Regions from separate parts of the Pseudomonas oryzae genome, predicted to be linked through region 1. Evidence: riboswitches for the same ligand, from Rfam matches in the RefSeq annotation. Region 1 holds a riboswitch; the other holds the start of a gene.
What was found. A riboswitch is a leader RNA that binds a small molecule or an ion and turns the genes downstream of it on or off. The one in region 1 is predicted to bind cobalamin.
Positions count from the first base shown of each region.

Region 1 (10,200 bases):
CAGTTCGCTGGTGGCGTCGAAGGCGAACAGGTAGTCGACGGTCGCCGCCAGCTCGAAGGCGCCCTTGTAGCCGTGGCGCTTCATGCCCTCGATCCACTTGGGATTGGCGGCGCGGGCGCGCACCACGCGGCTCAGCTCCTGCTGCAGGCTGCGGATGCGCGGGGCGTCCGGCTGGCTGTTGTCGCCGTGGTAGCTGGCGACCCGGGCGCCGCGCAGGGTTTCCACCGCCGCCAGCATGCCGCCCTGGAACTGGTAGTAGTCGTTGGAGTCGAGCAGGTCGTGCTCGCGGTTGTCTTGGTTGTGCAGCACCGCCTGCAGCTGCTCCAGCCGTTCGGCGAACTGCGCGCGTGCCGGGGTGCCTTCGGCGCCCTTGCCGTAGGCGTAGCCGCCCCAGTTCAGGTAGACCTCGGCCAGGTCGGCGCGGGTCTGCCACAGGCGTTCCTCGATGGCGTTCTGCACCCCGGCCCCGTAGGCGCCGGGCTTGGCGCCGAACACGCGCCAGCCGGCCTGGCGGCGTGCCTCGGCCTCGCCCAGGCCGCTATCCTCCAGGCGCAGCGCCTCGCGCCAGACCCGTGCCGACAGCGGATTCAGCTCCTCCGGCTCGTCGAGGTCGGCGACCGCCTGCACGGCGTCGTCGAACAGGCGGATCAGGTTGGCGAAGGCGTCGCGGAAGAAGCCGGAGACGCGCAGGGTGACGTCCACCCGCGGGCGGCCGAGCTGCTCCAAAGGCAGCACCTCGAAGCGCTCGACGCGCTGGCTGCCGGCCTGCCACACCGGGCGCACGCCGAGCAGGGCGAGCGCCTGGGCGATGTCGTCGCCGCCGGTGCGCATGGTCGCCGTGCCCCATACCGACAGGCCGAGCTGGCGCAGGTGGTCGCCGTGGTCCTGCAGGTGGCGTTCGAGCAGGCGCTCGCTGGCCAGCACGGCGATGCGCCAGGCGGTGGGGGTGGGCAGGTTGCGCACGTCCACCGAATAGAAGTTGCGCCCGGTCGGCAGCACGTCGAGGCGCCCGCGGCTGGGCGCGCCGCTCGGCCCGGCGGGCACGAAGCGGCCGGCGAGGGCGGCGAGCAGCCCGCCCATCTCCGCCGGACCGCAGGCGTCCAGCAGCGGGGCGATGCGCTCATGCAACTCGTCGAGAACCAGCGCGCTGGCCGGGCCGACGGCGGCGCCCTCGCGGCCGCCGATCAGCTGCAGGGCCAGCAGTTCCAGGCGCTCGCGGGTGTCGCCGGCCGTGCGCCAGGGACCCTCGCTCAGCGCGAGCAGGGCGGCGGGGCGCGGGCCGGTCCAAGGCTCGGCCATGGCGCAGTCGAGCGGGTCGAAGTCCAACGCCAGGTCACGGGCCAGCGCGCGCAGCAGGCTGGCGTTGGCGCCCTGGCCGTCGCCGCGGGGCAGGCGCAGCAGCGCCAGCAGGGTGTCGCGGCGCAGCGCGCCGGCCGGCGATTCGCCGAATACGTGCAGGCCGTCGCGGATCTGCGATTCCTTGAGGTCGCACAGGTAGGCGTCCAGCTGCGGCAGCCAGCTGTCCGCATCGTCGTTGAGCTGCAGGCCCAGCTCGCGGTCGAGGCTGGTCTCGCGCACCTTGCGCAGGATCTCGCCGCGCAGTTCCACGGCGCGGCGCGGGTCGAGCTGGCTGGCCTCGTAGTATTCGTCGGCCAGGCGCTCCAGGTCGCGCAGCGGGCCGTAGCTCTCGGCGCGGGTCAGCGGCGGCATCAGGTGGTCGACGATCACCGCCTGGGTGCGCCGCTTGGCCTGGGCGCCTTCGCCGGGGTCGTTGACGATGAACGGGTAGATGTTTGGCAGCGGGCCGAGCAGCGCGCCGGGCCAGCACTGTTCGGACAGGCCGACGCTCTTGCCCGGCAGCCACTCCAGGTTGCCATGCTTGCCGACGTGGATCACCGCGTCGGCGGCGAAGGTGCGGCGTAGCCAGAAGTAGAAGGCCAGGTAGCCGTGCGGCGGCACCAGGTCAGGGTCGTGGTAGACCGCGGCGGCGTCGAGTTGATAGCCGCGCGCCGGCTGGATGCCGACGAAGGTCTGGCCGAAGCGCAGGCCGGCGATCATCAGCCGGCCGCTGCGGAACATCGGATCCTGCTGCGGGCCGCCCCAGCGCTGCAGCACGGCTTCTCGGTTGGCAGCCGGCAGTTCATCGAAGAACTGCTGGTAGTCGGCCAGCGCCAGGCTCTGCGCGCAGGGACGCAGGTCGAGGTTGTCCAGGTCGTTGGTCACCCCGCCGAGCAACTGGTGGATCAGCGCGGTCCCGCTGTCCGGCAGGTCTTCGACCGGGTAACCCTGCTGCTCGAGGGCGCGCAGGATGTTCAGCGCGGCGGCCGGGGTGTCCAGGCCGACGCCGTTGCCGATGCGTCCGTCGCGGGTCGGGTAGTTGGCCAGCACCAGGGCGACGCGCTTGGCGGCGTTGGGCCGGCGCGCCAGTTCGCACCAGCGGCGCGCCAGCTCGGCGATGAAGTCCATGCCCGGCAGGTGGGCGTGGTAGCAGACCACGTCGCTCTGGCTGCGCTCGCTGCGCCAGGCCAGGCCCTTGAAGCTGATCGGCCGGGTGATCAGGCGGCCGTCCAGCTCGGGCAGGGCGACGTGCATGGCCAGGTCGCGCGTGCCGAGGCCCTGGGCGCTGGCCTGCCACTGTTGTTCGCTATCCAGGGCGCAGAGGGCCTGCAGGACGGGCACGTCGCGGCGGAAGGGGCGCAGCCCCGGCGCTTCCGGGTTGCTCATGGCAAAGCCGGTGGTGTTGAGGATCACGCTGGCGCCGGCCTGGTCCAGCCAGTCCTCGACCCGGGCGAGGCACGCCGCTTCCTTGAGGCTGGCCACGGCGATCGGCAGCGGGTTGAGGCCCTGCATCTGCAGGCGTTCGCAAAAGGCGTCGACGAAGGCGGTGTTCGCCGCCTGCACGTGGGTGCGGTAGAACAGCAGCGCCGCCACCGGCCGGTCCGCCTGCCAGTCGGCGCGCCAGTGATCGAGCGCGGCGTCGCTGTGGCGCGGGTGATGGATGCCGACGCGGGGCAGGGCGCGCGGCTCCCGCCAGGGGTAGTCGCGCTGCAGGTACAGGCTGGCGATGCAGTGGAAGAAGGCGCGGGCGTTGTTGACACCGCCCTGGCGCAGGTACTGCCAGAGCCGCTCGGACTCGGCCGCGGCGACGTTGCCCAGGCCGCTCAGCTCGGGATCGGGGCTGTCGTCGCCGGGCACCAGGATCAGCTTGGCGCCGCGCGCGGCCAGCTCGACCAGCCGCTCGATGCCGTAGCGCCAGTAGCTGACGCCGCCATGCACGGAAATCAGGATGACCTTGGCGTGCTGCAGCACCTGCTCGACGTAGAAGTCCACCGAGGCGTGGTTGGGCAGCTGCGCCGGGCTGGCCAGGCGCAGGCTCGGGTAGTCCTCGGGCAGCTCGCGGGCGACCGCGGCCAGCAACGACAGGTGCGAGTCGCCGGTGCAGAGGATCGCCAGCTCGGCCGGCGTCTGGCCGAGGTCGGCGATGCTGTCGGCCGGCAACGGGACGCCGGGCTGGGTGCGCAGCAGGTGCATGGGAGATCAGCCGGCCAGCGCCGCCTGCAGTTCGGCGGCGATGGCCGCCTGGTCCAGCGCCTGGCCGATCACCACCAGGCGGGTGAGGCGCGCCTCGTCGGCCTGCCAGGCGCGGTCGAAGTGCTTGTCGAAGCGCTGGCCAACGCCCTGCAGCAGCAGGCGCATCGGCTTGCCGGGGATGGCGGCGAAGCCCTTGATGCGCAGGATGCCGTGGCTGGCGACCGCGTCCTTCAGCGCTTGCAGCAGGCGCGTCTCGTCGGCCGCGGGCAGCTCCACGGCGAAGGAGTCGAACTCCTCGTGGTCGTGGTCCTCGTCCTCCTCGTCGTGGTGGGTGCGGCGGCCGTCGATGTGCAGCTCGGTCTCGCAGTTGAGGCCGAGCAGCACGTCCAGCGGCAGCTCGCCGCCGTGGGCCTCGACGACCTTGACCGCCGGCGGCAGCTCCTCGGCGACTTCCATGCGCACCGCGGCCAGCGCCTCGGCGTCGAGCAGGTCGGCCTTGTTGAGGATGACCAGGTCGGCGCTGGCCAGCTGGTCGGCGAACAGCTCGTGCAGCGGCGACTCGTGGTCGAGGTTGGGGTCCTGCTTGCGCTGGGCGTCGACCTGCTCGGGGAAGGCGGCGAAGGTGCCGGCGGCCACGGCCGGGCTGTCGACCACGGTGATCACCGCGTCGACGGTGCAGGCGTTACGGATTTCCGGCCAGTTGAAGGCCTGCACCAGCGGCTTGGGCAGGGCCAGGCCGGAGGTCTCGATGAGGATGTGGTCGAGCTCGCCGCGGCGGGCGACCAGCTCGCGCATCACCGGGAAGAATTCTTCCTGCACGGTGCAGCACAGGCAGCCGTTGGCCAGCTCGAAGACCCGACCGCTGGCTTCCTCTTCCGAGCAGCCGATCGCGCATTGCTTGAGGATTTCGCCGTCGATGCCCAGTTCGCCGAACTCGTTGACGATCACCGCGATGCGCCGGCCTTCGGCATGGCCGAGCATGTGGCGCAGCAGGGTGGTTTTGCCGGCGCCGAGGAAGCCGGTGACGATGGTGACGGGAAGTTTGGCGAGGGATTTCATCGAGGGCCCCGGAGCGTCGGTGGGAGTGACGGACGGGCAGGGGCGGGCCGCGCAGTCGAGCACGCGCAGGCCAAGCACCACCGGATCACCCCGCCCGGACAGTTGAAGTTCTTGCGAGGCAGGTCTCCTGGCTCACGGCTGGCGCATCGCGCATCCCCTTCACCTTCCCGCCGGCAGGCAGTGGTCCATCGAAGGGGCGTTGACCGTTCACAGTTGCGGGGGCAGCCACGGCTTCACCGTGTTCCCTCTTAGCTCCGGCCAGAGGGGGCCGGAGAACCTCGAAGGCGCGAAGGCTACGCAGTGGCTGCGGGCAGGTCAACCGTGGCGGTGGGGTAGGCGCATGAACAGTAGGGCGCCCGGTTCGCGGCGCGTAGAGGCGCATTCATCGGCTATGAGCCCGGAAACTTTTGCCAAGGCATCTTGCTGGGGTGGGCAGCCTCGTAGGGTGGGCTTTAGCCCACGCTGCCCTTTGGTGGGCTGAAGCCCATCCTACGGCCTCACGCAGGCATAACCGCTTCATTCGTCTAAAGGCCGCGCGCAGGCGAGTGAATTCTCCCCTGTATTCCCGGTCGGCCAACCGTCGCGGTTGACGCTGGCGGGGGCTGCGTGCTGTTCTAGAAAAAGCTGTTTCAGGTGTCTCGCGCCGCCGTGCGCGAGGTGAAACGGGAAGCCGGTGGGTCTCTGACGAGACGAGTCCGGCGCTGCCCCCGCAACGGTAAGCGATCGAAGGGTCATCCACGCCACTGTGCCTCGTGCATGGGAAGGCCGACCCGGTTCCTGCAAAGGCGTCGCAAGCCCGGAGACCGGCCTGAATCCTCGTTTGGCAACCCGCGGCGGGCGGGTGCGCGCCGGATCTGGCCCTGTGGGCCTGCTCGTGCTGCGTTCCTTCTGCGCCGTTTTTCACCTCATCAGAAGGTCAGCTCATGTCCAGCAGCGCACTATCGTCTTCCGCCTCCGTCACCCTCCCTCTCTCGCAACGCCTGCTCCTCGCCGTCGGCAGCTGCCTGCTCGGCGCGGCGCTGATCTTCGTCGCCGGCTTCTCGCACCTCGAAGTGGTGCACAACGCTGCCCACGACACCCGGCACAGCGCGGCGTTTCCCTGCCACTGAGCCATGCTCCCGCTCGGTAGGGGCGAATTCATTCGCCTTCGCGGGGGATTTTGGCGAATGAATTCGCCCCTACAGGCGCATGTGGTGGCTCTGTGCCATCGCGCCCCAGCCTCGAGAAGTTCTGTCGATGATCAAACGCATCGCCCAAACGGCCGGTTTCGCCGGCCTGTTCGCCGCCATCGTGCTGACCCTGCTGCAAAGCCTGTGGGTCAGCCCGCTGATCCTGCAGGCGGAAACCTACGAAACCGGCGCGAGCGCCGGACACGAGCCTGCCGCTGCTGAGGCTGCTCACGACCACGCGCATGCCGCCGGCCACGAGCACGGGGCAGAGGCCTGGGCGCCCGAGGACGGCTGGCAGCGCCTGCTGTCCACCGGGCTGAGCAATCTGGTGGTGGCGGTTGGCTTCGCCCTGATGCTGGCGGGCCTGTTCACCCTGCGCGCGCCGGGGCGCAGCTGGCAGGGGCTGCTGTGGGGGCTCGGCGGTTTCGCCACCTTCTCGCTGGCGCCGTCCGCCGGCCTGCCGCCGGAATTGCCGGGCACCGAGGCTGCCGATCTGCTGCTGCGCCAGTACTGGTGGCTCGGTACCGCCACGGCGACCGCCGTCGGCCTGGGCCTGCTGGCCTTCGGTCGCGACTGGACGTGGCGCCTCGCCGGCGTGCCCTTGCTGGCGCTGCCACACCTGGTCGGCGCGCCGCAGCCGGAGGTGCACGTGAGCCTGGCGCCGGCCGCCCTGGCGCAGGAGTTCGTCGTCGCCTCGCTGCTGACCAACGCGCTGTTCTGGTCCGCCCTGGGCCTGGCCGCGGCCTGGTTCCACAGCCGCGCGCGCAGCGCATGAGCGTGCGGCACGTCGTCGGCCTCGGCTGTCGGCGCGGCTGTTCGATGGGCGAGCTGCTGGAGCTGCTGGAGCAGACCTTGCGCCAGCAGGGCCTGCAGGCGGCTGACCTGGACTGCCTGGCCAGCAGCGCGCACAAGGCCGACGAAGCCGGCCTGCGCGAGCTGGCCGAGCACCTGGGCCTGCCGCTGGCGCTGCTGCCGGCTGCACGGCTCGCCCGCTACCACGAGCGCCTGAGCCGGCACTCCGTCCTGTCCCTGCGCATCACCGGCAGCGCCGGGGTGGCCGAGGCCAGCGCCCTGGCCCAGGCCGAGGCCCTCACGGGGGGCCGGGCCAGGCTGCTCTGCGCCAGGAGCAGCAGTGCCCGCGCCACACTGGCGATCGCCATAGTCTGATTCCTGGAGTCTCCATGACTGTCTATTTCATCGGCGCCGGCCCCGGCGACCCCGAGCTGATCACCGTCAAGGGTCAGCGTCTGCTGCGCAGTTGCCCGGTGATCCTCTACGCCGGCTCGCTGGTCCCCGAGGCGGTGCTGCAGGGGCATAGCGCCGAGCTGGTGGTCAACACCGCCGAACTGCATCTGGACGAGATCATCGCGCTGATCAGCGCCGCCGACGCGCGCGGCCAGGACGTGGCCCGCGTGCACTCCGGCGATCCGTCCCTGTACGGCGCCATCGGCGAGCAGATCCGTCAGCTGCGCGCGCTGGGCATCGCCTTCGAGATCGTGCCCGGCGTCACCGCCACCTCGGCCTGCGCGGCCCTGCTGGAAAGCGAGCTGACCCTGCCGGAGGTAGCGCAGACGGTGATCCTCACCCGATACGCCAGCAAATCGAACATGCCCGAGGGCGAGCAGTTGGGGGACTTGGCGCGCCACCGCGCCACCATGGCCATCCATCTGGGTGTCCAGCATCTCGGCCGGATCGTCGCCGAGCTGTTGCCGCACTACGGCAGCGACTGCCCGATCGCCGTGGTGCACCGCGCCAGCTGGCCGGATCAGGACTGGGTCAGCGGCACCCTCGCCGATATCGAGCAGCGGGTGCGCGCCAAGGGCTTTCGCCGCACGGCGCTGATCCTGGTCGGCCGGGTGCTCGGCGCCGAGGGCTTCGCCGACTCGGCGCTCTACCACCAGGACACCCGCCACCTGTTCAGGCGGGCCGGCGACGCAGGCAGTACAGACTCGCACTGACCTTGCCGCGGTTGTCGGCGATGGCGATTTCCGCGCCGCGCTCGTGTAGCTCCAGGTTGATCCGGCTGGCGAACAGCTGGCGGACGAAGGCGCGGTACTCCAATGTTTCGCCGGTCGCCAGCCGCGGAGCGAGAAAGGCATGCAGGGCCGGCAGGCTGAAGGTCCAGCTCGCCGGCGTGCAGGCGAAGCCCGCGGCGCGCAGCTGCTCGATCAGGGCGGCGTCGCCGTGCAGGATGCGCTGGCAGCAGTCGAGAAAGGTTTGCACGGCCGGGGTCATGGCAGCGGGGGGTGTCCGGGAGGGGGCGGGGCAGTGTTGCAGATCGCGGCGTCCGGCGACAGCCGAGGGCGATTCGCTGTAGGGGCGAATTTATTCGCCTGACGAGGCCGCGCCGGCGAATGAATTCGCCCCTACAGAGTGAAACCGACTCCGCTTGCCTTGCGCCGCCCTTGCCGGGCAACCTGTTGCCCTCAATTGGCCGGCCCGGTTGGCGGCGGGCCGGCACCCACTCATGCCAGGACGGGCAGATGCGCGACTACCAATGGCTCCACGAATACTGTCTGAACCGTTTCGGCTCGGCCGCCGAGCTGGAGGCGCGCCTGCCGGTGCCGAAGAGCGCCGACGAGCTGCGCGCGATCACTGACGACCGCTACCTGTCGCTGCTCAGCCTGCGGGTGTTCCGCACCGGCCTCAAGCACAGCCTGGTGGACGCCAAGTGGCCGGCCTTCGAGGCGGCGTTCTTTGCCTTCGATCCGCACAAGGTGGTGCTGATGGGCGCCGAACACCTCGAGCGGCTGATGCAGGACGAGCGCCTGATTCGCCACCTGGCCAAACTCAAGAGCGTGCCGCGCAATGCCCAGTTCGTCCTCGACGTGGCCCGCGAGCACGGCAGCTTCGGCGCCTGGCTGGCCGCCTGGCCGGTGGACGACATCGTCGGGCTGTGGCGTCAGATCGGCAAGCACGGCTGCCAGCTGGGCGGCCTGTCCGCGCCGCGCTTCCTGCGCATGGCCGGCAAGGACACCTTCATCCCCACCGACGACGTGGTCGCCGCGCTCAAGGCCCAGGGCATCGTCGACAAGGCGCCGAGCAGCCAGCGCGATCTCGCCGCCGTACAGGCGGCCTTCAATACCTGGCAGGCGCAGAGCGGTCGCCCGCTGTGCCAGCTGTCGGCGATGCTGGCCTTTACCGTCAATCACTGAGCGGGGCGCCGCCGCATGCCCTCCGCTGCGGCGCTCGGTCGCAGCCGGGCGGGCTGCAACCAGAGCGTCATCTGCGCCCCGTAGGCTGTGCCGTGCTACGCACGGTGTTCTACGGTCGATGAGCGCAAGCCTTCTATTTCGCGGGTTTCAGGGCTGCCGAGAGCAGCGGAAACGGCCAGACGGCGCTGCTAGCCTACAAAGTCACATCCCGCACGATAAAATTTGCAAATTGACTTGATAGCCGGCATAGTCGCCCACCATCGAATTTCAAAAACTTTACAACGACACGGTCGTGCCCATGCTCAAACGCTTCGCACCCCTCGTGCCAATTACCCTGGCCCTCCTGTTGACCGCCTGTGCCAGCACCTCCCAGCAGCACAGTGCCTACGATGGCTCGCAGCAAAGCCTGTCCTTCGAACTGGATGCCGAGGCCGCCGCCAAGGCGCAGGAATCCAGCATCGAAGAACAGCTGCTGGACGACAAGCCCTACGAGCTGCCGGCGCTCAGCGCCATCCTCGTGCGCGGCTTCTCGCTGATCGGCACCCCCTACCGCTTCGGCGGCACCTCGACCAGCACCGGCTTCGACTGCAGCGGCTTCATCGGCTACCTGTTCCGCGAGGAGGCCGGCATCAAGCTGCCGCGCTCGACCCGCGAGATGGTCAAGCTGCCGGCGCCCAAGGTGGCCCGCCACGATCTGCAGCCGGGCGATCTGATCTTCTTCGCCAGCCGCGGTCGGGTGAACCACGCCGGCATCTATATCGGCGATGGCGAGTTCATCCACTCGTCCAGCACCCGCAGCGGCGGGGTGAGGGTGGACAAGCTGTCCACCGACTACTGGAACAACCACTACCTGATGGCCAAGCGGGTCATCGACTGAGCAGGGCGCCGCTATAAGCGGCGCTTTGTCGTCATGCAGCTTGCATAACGGCGACCAGCGCAGCTAGGGTCAGAGTATTTAGCGCAGGGATTTGCCCACCATGACCGCCCCGGCTCGTCTCGCCTGCATCCTCGCTGCACTCTTTCTTGGCGCCTGTTCTTCCCGGGCGCCGCTTCCCCCTCCCAGTGTTTCCGTTCCCGCACCGTCGCCGCAGGCCGAGGATGTGCTGTTCCGCGCCATCGGTCTGGTCGGCACGCCCTATCGCTGGGGCGGCAATACTCCGGACAGTGGCTTCGACTGCAGCGGGCTGATCGGCTACGTCTACCGCGACGCCGCCGGACTGCAGCTGCCGCGCAGCACGCGCGAGATGAGCGCGCTGCCGGCGCCGCAGGTGCCGCGTCAGCAACTG
Region 1 is NZ_LT629751.1:2,172,936-2,183,135, reverse strand. It holds gene cobN (cobaltochelatase subunit CobN) at 1-3,531, opposite strand, end outside; gene cobW (cobalamin biosynthesis protein CobW) at 3,538-4,590, opposite strand; cobalamin riboswitch at 4,691-4,886, opposite strand; cobalamin riboswitch at 5,205-5,416, shown strand; gene BLT78_RS09670 (CbtB domain-containing protein) at 5,514-5,699, shown strand; gene BLT78_RS09665 (CbtA family protein) at 5,827-6,534, shown strand; gene BLT78_RS09660 (cobalamin biosynthesis protein) at 6,531-6,926, shown strand; gene cobM (precorrin-4 C(11)-methyltransferase) at 6,941-7,717, shown strand; gene BLT78_RS09650 (hypothetical protein) at 7,677-7,982, opposite strand; gene BLT78_RS09645 (DNA-3-methyladenine glycosylase I) at 8,243-8,914, shown strand; gene BLT78_RS09640 (C40 family peptidase) at 9,213-9,791, shown strand; gene BLT78_RS09635 (C40 family peptidase) at 9,892-10,200, shown strand, end outside.

Region 2 (10,200 bases), 1.3 Mb from region 1:
AACCGCCTGCAGGGCAACGACAGGCGCACCGTGGCGGTGATCGGCGACGGCGCACTGACCGCCGGCATGGCCTTCGAGGCGCTCAACCATGCGCCCGAGGTCAAGGCCGACATGCTGGTGGTGCTCAACGACAACGACATGTCGATCTCGCGCAACATCGGCGGGCTGAACAACTACCTGACCAAGATCCTCTCCAGCCGCACCTACGCCAGCATGCGCGAGGGCAGCAAGAAGATCCTCTCGCGCATTCCCGGCGCCTGGGAGATCGCCCGGCGCACCGAGGAGCACGCCAAGGGCATGCTGGTGCCCGGCACCCTGTTCGAGGAGCTGGGCTGGAACTACATCGGCCCGATCGACGGTCACGACCTGCCGACCCTGATCGCCACCCTGCGCAAGATGCGCGAGCTCAAGGGCCCGCAGTTCCTGCACATCGTCACCAAGAAGGGCAAGGGCTTCGCCCCGGCCGAGGCCGACCCGATCGGCTACCACGCGATCAGCAAGCTGGAGATCGGCAGCCAGCAGGCCGCGAAGAAGCCGTCCGGGCCGAAGTACTCGGCGGTGTTCGGCCAGTGGCTGTGCGACATGGCCGAGCAGGACCCGCGGCTGATCGGCATCACCCCGGCGATGAAGGAAGGCTCCGACCTGGTGGCCTTCGCCGACCGCTATCCCGAGCGCTACTTCGACGTGGCGATCGCCGAGCAGCACGCGGTGACCCTGGCCGCCGGCCTTGCCTGCGAAGGCGCCAAGCCGGTGGTGGCGATCTATTCGACCTTCCTGCAGCGCGCCTACGATCAGCTGATCCACGACGTCGCCGTGCAGGACCTCGACGTGCTGTTCGCCATCGACCGCGCCGGCCTGGTCGGCGAGGACGGGCCGACCCACGCCGGCAGCTTCGACCTCTCCTACCTTCGCTGCATCCCCGGCATGCTCGTCATGACCCCCAGCGACGAGAACGAGCTGCGCCTGCTGCTCACCACCGGCTACCAGTACAGCGGCCCGGCGGCGGTGCGCTACCCACGCGGCTCGGGGCCCAACACGCCGATCGCGCCGGAGCTGCAGACGGTGGAGATCGGCAAGGGCGTGCTGCGCCGCCAGGGCCGCCGCGTCGCCCTGCTGGTGTTCGGCGTGCAGCTGAGCGAGGCCCTGCAGGTCGCCGAGCGGCTCGACGCCACGGTGGTCGACATGCGCTTCGTCAAGCCGCTGGACGAAGCGCTGCTGCGCGAGCTGGCCGCCAGCCACGAGCTGCTGGTCACCGTCGAGGAGAACGCCATCATGGGCGGTGCCGGTTCGGCGGTCGCCGAGTTCCTCGCCCGCGAGGCCATCGTCCGTCCGCTGCTGCAGCTCGGCCTGCCCGACTGCTACGTCGAGCATGCCAAGCCGGCGGAGATGCTCGCCGAGTGCGGCCTGGATGCCGCCGGCATCGAAACCGCGGTGCGGACGCGGCTGGCGCTGCTTGAAGGAAATTCAAGACAAGCGGTCTGAAAGATGCTTGAGTTTCAGGACGCCGCGCACTAAGGTGCGCGGCGTTTTGCTTTTCGTCAGGGTGCGCGGGCCATCAGCCTGCGTTAAACGGGAAGCCGGTGCGCTCCATGCGAGCAAGGCCGGCGCTGCCCCCGCAACGGTAATCGACCGCAGGCCCGAGGCCTGCAACCTTGCCCAACGGCCACTGGGATTTCCCGGGAAGGCGGGCCAAGGGTCGACAGCCCGGAGACCGGCCCGGACGGATTCGACAGGTGTTGCGGAGGGCCGCACCGTCAGTCGCGCGCCGCGGCGCGTCTCTGTCTCCTGCCCTCCTCGAAAGTCTGCCTTCCACTTTTGAGGACTTCCCATGAAGCTTTCCCGTCTGGCGCTGGCCGTAGCCCTGGCGCCCACCCTGGCCCTGGCCGGCGAGCCCGCCGACGACGTCCAGCCGCTGATCGTCACCCGCGCCACCCCGCTGGAACAGCCGGCCCCGGCCAGCGTGCGGGTGATCAAGCGCGCCGAGATCGAACGCAGCGGCGCCCAACACCTGGTCGACGTGCTGCGCAACCAGGCCGGCGTGCAGCTGCGCGACGTCATCGGCGACGGCAGCCGCGCCACTCCCAGCCTGCGCGGCTTCGGCGAAAACGCGGTGAACAACACCCTGATCCTGGTCGACGGCCGCCGTCTCAACCAGCCGGCGCTGGCCGGCGCCGACCTCAACAGCGTGCCGCTGGCCAACATCGAGCGCATCGAGATCCTGCGCGGCGCCGGCACCGTGCTGTACGGCGACCAGGCGGTCGGCGGGGTGATCAACATCATCACCCGCACCCCACGCCGCAACGAGGCCTACGTGGAAACCACCCAGGGCAGCCACGACCTCGAGGCCTACCGCGGCCACGTGTTCCAGCAGCTCGGCGGCGGCTTCTCCGCCTACGCCAGCGGCGAAACCCGCCACACCGACAACTACCGCGACCACAACAACGCCGACTACAGCAACGCCTTCGGCCGCCTGCGCTACGATCACGCCCGGGGCTGGGCACTGTACGAATACCAGACGGTGGACGACGAGCTGCGCCTGCCCGGATACCTGAGCGAGGCCGAGCGCCGCGCAGATCGCAAGGCCAGCTACGCTGCCAATACCAACGGCTTCAACGACAGCCAGACCCAGGTGCACCGCTTCGCCGCCGAGCAGCGCCTGGATGAGATCTGGGCTGCCGACTTCGATTACAGCCACAGCGACCAGGATGGCGTCGGCGCTTACAACAGCGCCTGGGGCAGCTCGCCGTTCACCCAGGGCACCCGCGTGGAAAGCTTCAGTCCGCGCCTGACCGCGCGCTGGGACAGCGGCCTGGGGCGCAGCGAGTGGCTGCTCGGCCACGACCACATCACCAGCGACTACCAGGCGTCCTGGGGCACCGACTTCCGTCAGACCCTGCGCGACTGGTACACCCAGCTCAGCCAGCCACTCGGCCATGATCTGACCCTGACCCTCGGCTACCGCGCCAGCGAGGCCGAGGATCGCAACCATGCGGTCGGCAAGACCCATACCGACCGCGAAGGCAGCAGCAGCGTCGGCCTGAGCTGGCAGGCCGACGCACAGACCCGCGTGTTCCTCAGGCGCGAGGACGTGCTGCGCTGGGCCAACATCGACGAGAACGGCTGGACCAGCCCTGGCGTCGAGTTCCTCGCGCCGCAGACCGGCGAGTCCTGGGAAAGCGGCGTGGAATGGGACGACGGCGTGCAGCGCTACCAGCTCAGCGTCTACCGCCTCGACCTCGACGACGAGCTGATGTACGACCCCAGCGCTCCCGGCCCCTTCGGCCTCGGTGCCAACATCAACCTCGACCAGACCCGCCGCGACGGCCTGCTGCTCGAGGCGCAGCGTCAGCTGACCGAGCGCCTGAGCGTCAGCGGCCAGTACAGCTTCACCGACGCCGAGTACCGCGCCGGCAGCTTCAAGGGCAACGATGTACCTGGCGTATCGCGGCACAGCGCCGGTGCCCAGCTCGACTACCTGATCCTGCCGGGCCTCAACGGCCATCTGGAAGCACTGTACACCGGCGCCAGCTACCTGTCCGGCGACCACGCCCACGCCATGCCCCGCGAGGGCGGCTACACGGTGTTCAACGCTGCGCTGAGCTGGGACTATCGCCAGTTCACCAGCAAGCTGCGGGTCAACAACCTGACCGGCAAGCAGTACGACGCCTTCGCCAACTACTCCGTGTGGGCGCCAGGCAACAAGGCGCTCTACCCGGCCCCCGAGGAAGACGTGCAGCTGAGCGTCGGCTACCGCTTCTGAGTCCGGCCAGGAACGACGAGGCCCCGCACTGCGGGGCCTCGTCGTTTTCAGCGCGCCGTATCCAGCAGCGCGCACAGCTTCTCGGTGGCGGCGAGCATCTGGAAGCTCGGCCGCTCGATGCCCTCGTCGGGCACCTCCCAGACCTGACCGCGCTGCACCGCGGTCAGCTGCGGCCAGTCCTGCCAGGCCGCGGCCTGGCCCGGTTCGCCGACCAGGATCACCGCCGGGTCGCGGGCCAGCACCGCCTCGACGCTGACCTGCGGCGCCGGCAGCTGCAGATCGGCGAACACGTTGCGCGCGCCGCACAGGCGCAGGGCGTCGCTGATGATCTGCCGCCCGCCGAGGGTGTACAGCGGGCGATCCCACACCTGGTAGAACACCGTGAGCGGCTCGGCACGGGCATGCCGCGCGGCCAGATCGGCGAGGCGCTGGCGCAACCGGGCGGCCAGGCGGGTGCCCTGCCCGGCATGGCCGACCGCGGCGCCGATGGTCTCGAGCTCGCCGGCCAGTTCGTCGAGGCTGTGCGGCTGGGTCTCGATCAGCGGGATGCCCAGCGCGCGGAGCTGCGCGTGCATGGCCGGGCCGACGCTGTCCGGCCAGAGCAGGATGAGGTCCGGCTGCAGGGCGAGCAGGGCTTCCAGATTGAGCTGGCCATGCCGGCCGAGTGACGGCAGGTGGGCGAGCGCCGGCAGGCGCGGCCCGGCGTCGAGCACACCGACCAGGCGCTCGCCGGCGCCCAGCTCGACCATGATCTCGCTGAGCGAGGGGGCCAGCGCCACCACCCGCTGCGCGCCCTGCTGCGCCGCCTGCGCCAGGCCGCTGGCGAGCAGCAGGACGGCGAGCAGCAGCGGGCGCATCAGCCGAGCTGGCGCGGCAGACGGTAGAGGATGGCGATCACCACGCTGGCCAGCGCCAGCAGCAGCACGGGCACGCCGTGCAGGTCGGCGAGACGGCCGAGGGCGGCGATCCAGGCCGGCAGCATGGCGCCGAGCAGGCCGTTGCGCTGGGTGCGGGCCAAGGCTGCCCAGCCGGCGGCTTCGTCGGGAGTGTCGAGCACGCGCGCGCAGGCGATCAGCGCCAGCTTGAAACGACGGAACAGCGGCAGGCCGACGAACATCGACAGCAGCGCGGCGATGAACAGCGGCATGGCCAGCGCGGCCGGTAGCGGCGGCCGCGCCGGGCCGAAGGCGCCGAGCAGCAACAGCGGCAGCATGGCCAGCGCCAGCAGCCCCCACCAGCGACGGGCGAAGCTCAGCCGCTGCAGGCGCACCGCACTCATTCGTCCTCGGCCTGATGCAGGTTGCCGAGCAGGTGGCCGAGCTTGCCGGCCTTGGTCGCCAGATAGAACTTGTTGTGCGGGTTGAGTCCGCTGTGCAGCGGCACGCGCTCGGCCAGCTGGATGCCGTAGGTCTCCAGCGCCTTGAGCTTGCGCGGGTTGTTGGTCATCAGCTTGAGCTCGCGGATGCCCAGGTGGTCGAGCATCGGCCGGCACATGGCGTAGTCGCGCTGGTCGGCGCCGAAGCCCAGGCGCTCGTTGGCCTCCACGGTGTCGGCGCCGCCGTCCTGCAGCTCGTAGGCGCGGATCTTGTTGAGCAGGCCGATGCCACGCCCCTCCTGGCGCAGGTAGAGCAGCACGCCACGGCCCTCGGTGGCGATGGCGCGCAGCGCCGCCTCGAGCTGGGCGCCGCAGTCGCAGCGCAGGCTGAACAGGGCATCGCCGGTCAGGCATTCGGAGTGCAGGCGGCCGAGCACCGGTGCGCCGTCGGCCACGTCGCCCATGGTCAGGGCCACGTGCTCCTTGCCGGTGGCTTCGTCGAGAAAGCCATGCATGGTGAACACGCCAAACGGGGTTGGCAGCTTCGAAGCGGCGACAAAGACGACGGACACCGGAACACTCCTGCGAGATGTAAGGCGTCGATTGTAACAGCAGCATCGCCGAGGCGGTCAGTCGGGAATTGCATGGCAGACATGCCGGTGGAGAGCGGTCGGCCAGGGTCGAAAAGCCGCGCCGTGGTTTTCCGCCAGCCCTGGCAAGCCGGCCGGCGGACAATCGCCGCGCGAGTTGCCCCGCCTCGTCACGCCGTGCCGACGCCCAGCTGCGCCAGCGCTCCGGCCAGCAGCGGCGCGACGCTGACCGCGTTGCTCGGATGGACGATGCAGTCGCTGCTCCACACCTCGCGCACCCCGGCTGCGTGCACGCTGGCCAGCGCGTCGGCGGCGAACAGCGCGTGGGTCACCGCCACGTCCACCGAGGCGGCGCCGGCCGCCAGCAGCAGCTCGGCGGCGCGCGCCAGGGTGCGTCCGGAACTGGCCACGTCGTCGAGCAGTACCACCGCCCGGCCGCGCACGTCCAGCGCGGGCAGGGCGATGTCGACCTGCCGGTCGCCGTGGCGCTCCTTGCTGCACACGCCGTAGTCGAAACCATGCCCGGCGGCGGCAGCCTCGATCCACTGCCGCGACTCGGCGTCCGGGCCGATCAGTAGCGGATTGGCGACCTTGCCGGCGATCAACCCGGCCAGCAGCGGTGCGCCGGACAGGCTGAGCGCCTGGCCACGGGGGATCGCCTCGCCCAGGCTGGCGATGCGGTGCAGGTGCGGATCGACGGTGATCACCGCGTCGAACAGCCTGGCGAGGAATTCGCCGACCACCCGCTGGCTGACCACCTCGCCGGGATGGAAGGCGATGTCCTGACGCATGTAGGCCAGGTAGGGCGCCACCAGCAGCAGGCGCCGCGCACCGAGGCGGCGCGCCTCGCCGGCCGCCAGCAGCAGCTCGACCAGCTTCTCGTTGGGCCGATCGAGGCTGCGGTACAGCACCAGGGTGTCGGCCAGCGCGCCGTCCGCGCCCAGCGGCAGGCGCAGACGCAGCTCCTCGTCGGGGAAGCGGTGGCGTGCGATGCAGGCGGCCGGCAAGCCGGCTGCCGTGGCGAGGCGCAGGGCGGGGGCGGCCTCGTCGGCGAAATACAGCAGCTGGCAGCTCATCAGAACTCCACGAACAGGTGCGACAGCTCGGCGGCGCTGCCGATGGCGAAGCCGGCGCTGCGCTGGCAGGCCTGGCGGGCGAACTCCAGGTCGGCGGGGAAGGCCGCGTACACGCGATACAGCGGCGCACCGGCCTCGACCCGCTCGCCGAGCTTGTGCAGCAGGTCGACGCCGGCGCCCTGCACCTTGGGCGCGCCGGCCAGACGGGCGACGCGCGCCAGGTGCAGGTTGTCGATGGCGATCACCACGCCGTCCTGCTCGGCGCACACCTCGAAGGACAGCGGCGCCAGCGCCGGAGCGTCGGGATCGAAACCGCGGCCGCCCTGGGCGGCGATGATCGCCTGCATCTTGGCCAGCGCGCGGCCGGAATCGAGGATGTCGCGGGCGATGGCGAAACCGTCGCCGCCGCGCACGTCGGGATCGAACTCGAGCATGCGCCCGGCCAGGCGCAGGGCCTTCTGGCGCAGGTCGTTGGGCGCGCGCGGATCGTTCTCCAGCACGCGCATCACGTCGCGCGCCTCCAGCACCGGACCGATGCCGCTGCCCACCGGCTGGCGGCCGTCGGTGATCACCACGTCGATGGTCAGCCCCATGCGCGCGGCGACGAACTCGAACAGCTTGCGCAGGCGCTGCGCCTCGGGCATCGAGCGCACCTTGGCGGTCGGCCCGACCGGGATGTCCAGCACCAGGTGACTGGAGCCGGCGGCGACCTTCTTGGACAGGATCGAGGCGACCATCTGTCCCGGCGAGTCGATCGACAGCGGCCGCTCCACCGAGATCAGCACGTCGTCGGCCGGCGACAGCTCGCTGGTGCCGCCCCAGGCCAGGCAGCCGCGGTGCTCGCGGACGATCCCCTCGAGACTGGCGAACGGCAGCTCGACGTTGGCCAGCACCTCCATGGTGTCGGCGGTGCCGGCCGGCGAGGTGATCGCCCGCGACGAGGTCTTCGGGCAGAGCATGCCGTGCGCCGCGACGATCGGCACCACCAGCATCGAGGTGCGGTTGCCGGGGATGCCGCCGATGCAGTGCTTGTCGACCACCGGGTGCTCGTGCCAGTCGAGGCGGCGGCCGACGGCGGTCATGGCGTCGCTGAGGAAGTACACCTCCTCGCGGTCCAGCTCGCCCTGGTTGCAGGCGACCACGAAGGCGGTCAGCTCGATCTTCGAATAGCGGTGCTCGGCGATGTCGCGGACGATGGCGCGGAAGTCCTCGCGGGACAGGCGCTCGCCGGCGATCTTGCGGTGCAGGGCGGGGATCGACGAGGCCGGCTCGGCCTGGCAGATGCTGGCCGGATGGCCGTTGTCGACGCCGAGCTGGGCGAAGGCATCCTCGGACAGACCGAGCTGGCCGCAATCGACGATGGCGGTGTCATCGACCACGTTGAGGCTGGCGAGGATGCGCCGGCCGTTGGCGCGCACCTCGACCTTGGACAGCGCCTGGAAGCCCTCGGCGCGGTAGATCGCGCAGTCGCGGTGCAGGTAGGCGACGTTCTCGCGGTAGGTGTCGATGGCGACCCGGTGCAGCTGCAGGGTCGCCTCGGCGCATTCGCAGGCGCTGGCGGCGATCGGCGGAGTGTTTTCCATGGGGCGAACCTGGGGATGTCGGTTCCCCGACTATGCCGCCGCACGGGCGCAGGCGGCAAGTCGACCAAAGCCCTCCCGCCTCCCGTGCGGGAGCCGGCAGACCAGGCGCAGCGGGGGCGCGGCCGGCCTCAGTGCTTGGCCTGCAGGCGCAGCACGCCCTGCTCCTCGCGCCAGCCGACGCGGTTGAGGAAGCTCATGCCGAGCAGCACGTCGGTGGGCGAGCCACCGGCGATGACCGCCGCCTCGACGCCGAGTACCTCCAGGCTGCCGACCTTGACGCGGTCGAGGGTCAGGCGCCAGGCCGGCACCACGCCGCCGGCGGTGTTGACCTGCATCGGCTGGCCACGGCTCTTGTAGTCGAGGCCGAGGCGCTTGGCCTGGGCCTCGTTCATCGCCACCGAGGAGGCCCCGGTGTCGACCAGGAACTGCACGTTCTGGCCGTTGATCGAGCCCGCCGTCCAGTAGTGGCCGCCCATGCCGCGGGCGATGCTCAACTGCTGGCGCTGCGGCTCGGCGTAGCCATCGGCGCTGTATTCGCGCGACAGCCCGTAGCTCCTGTCCACGCCATCCACGCGCAGCACCGCGCCGCGGGCGTCGGCGCTGACCAGGGTGACGCCGGCCGGCCCCGGCTGGCCGACCTTGAGCAGCTGGCGCTGGCCGTCGACACTGACCACCGCGGCACCGGGAAACAGGCCGACGACCTGGACCAGGGGCGCGGCCGCCAGCGGTGCGGCGCACAGCAGGGGCAGGCAGAACGCCAGTAAACCTCGCATGACAAATCTCCTTTTTGTCTCCCGCTCCGCCGTGCGGAACGGCTGGGGGAGAGAAACGGCCCGACGCGCCGCTCTCCCGGTCAGCGGCGCTTCAGCCGAGCAACCCGGCCAGTCCCTGCAGCAGCAGGAAGGCGCCGACGCCGGCGAGCAGGTCGTCGAGCATGATGCCGACGCCGCCGTGCACGTGGCGATCGGCCCAGCTGATCGGCCAGGGCTTCCAGATATCCAGCAGGCGGAACAGCAGGAAACCGGCCAGCAGCCAGAGCCAGCCGGGCGGTGCCAGCCAGCAGGTGATCCAGATACCGACGATCTCGTCCCAGACGATGCCGCCGTGGTCGTGCACGCCGAGATCGCGGGACACCTTGCCACACAGCCAGCAGCCGAACAGCGAACCGAGCAGCAGGATCAGCGCGTAGCCCCAGTCCGGCAGCAGTTGCAGCAGCGGCACGAACAGCAGGCCGACCAGGGTGCCCCAGGTACCCGGCGCCTTGCGCATAGCCCCGGAACCGAAGCCGAAGGCGATGAACTGCCAGGGGTCGCGCCAGATCGAGTCCGGCGCCACGTCGGGGCGCTCAGGCTTGCTCATCGCCGCCTCCGAAATGCTGGTAGCCGCCGGCGGCGGGGGTGATGTCGCGCCCCGCGCCATCGACCAGGCGCACGCCGCTGCCCGCCTCGGCGTGGCCGATCACATGGAAGTCATGGCCGCTGGCCACCAGGGCCGGCAGAGCCGCCGGCGGCAGGGTGAAGGCCAGCACGTAGTCGTCGCCGCCGCTCAGCGCCAGCTGCAGGGCCCGCCGCTCGCCGGCCGCCGCGCGCAGGGCGGGACTGAGCGGCACCAGCGCGGCCTCGATGAGCAGGCGCACGCCCGACGCCTCGGCGATGTGCCCGCAGTCGGCGAGCAGGCCGTCGGAGACGTCCAGCGCCGCGCTGGCCAGGCCGCGCAGGGTCTGGCCGAGGGCCAGCTGCGGCTGCGGCGTCCAGTAGCGCGCCAGCAGCTGCGCATCCGCCGCACCGTGCGCCCCGCGCTCGCCGAGCACCAGCGGCAACGCCGCGGCGGCCTCGCCGGTCGCCCCGCCGATGCACAGCAGGTCGCCGGGACGCGC
Region 2 is NZ_LT629751.1:3,459,268-3,469,467, forward strand. It holds gene dxs (1-deoxy-D-xylulose-5-phosphate synthase) at 1-1,482, shown strand, start outside; cobalamin riboswitch at 1,525-1,734, shown strand; gene BLT78_RS15545 (TonB-dependent receptor family protein) at 1,829-3,760, shown strand; gene BLT78_RS15550 (cobalamin-binding protein) at 3,808-4,617, opposite strand; gene BLT78_RS15555 (MFS transporter) at 4,617-5,039, opposite strand; gene ribA (GTP cyclohydrolase II) at 5,036-5,647, opposite strand; gene BLT78_RS15565 (ribose-phosphate diphosphokinase) at 5,836-6,741, opposite strand; gene BLT78_RS15570 (thymidine phosphorylase family protein) at 6,741-8,324, opposite strand; gene BLT78_RS15575 (retropepsin-like aspartic protease family protein) at 8,453-9,097, opposite strand; gene BLT78_RS15580 (phosphatidylglycerophosphatase A family protein) at 9,189-9,683, opposite strand; gene thiL (thiamine-phosphate kinase) at 9,670-10,200, opposite strand, start outside.
Region 2: another riboswitch for cobalamin. It lies ahead of BLT78_RS15545 (TonB-dependent receptor family protein); the one in region 1 lies ahead of BLT78_RS09670 (CbtB domain-containing protein).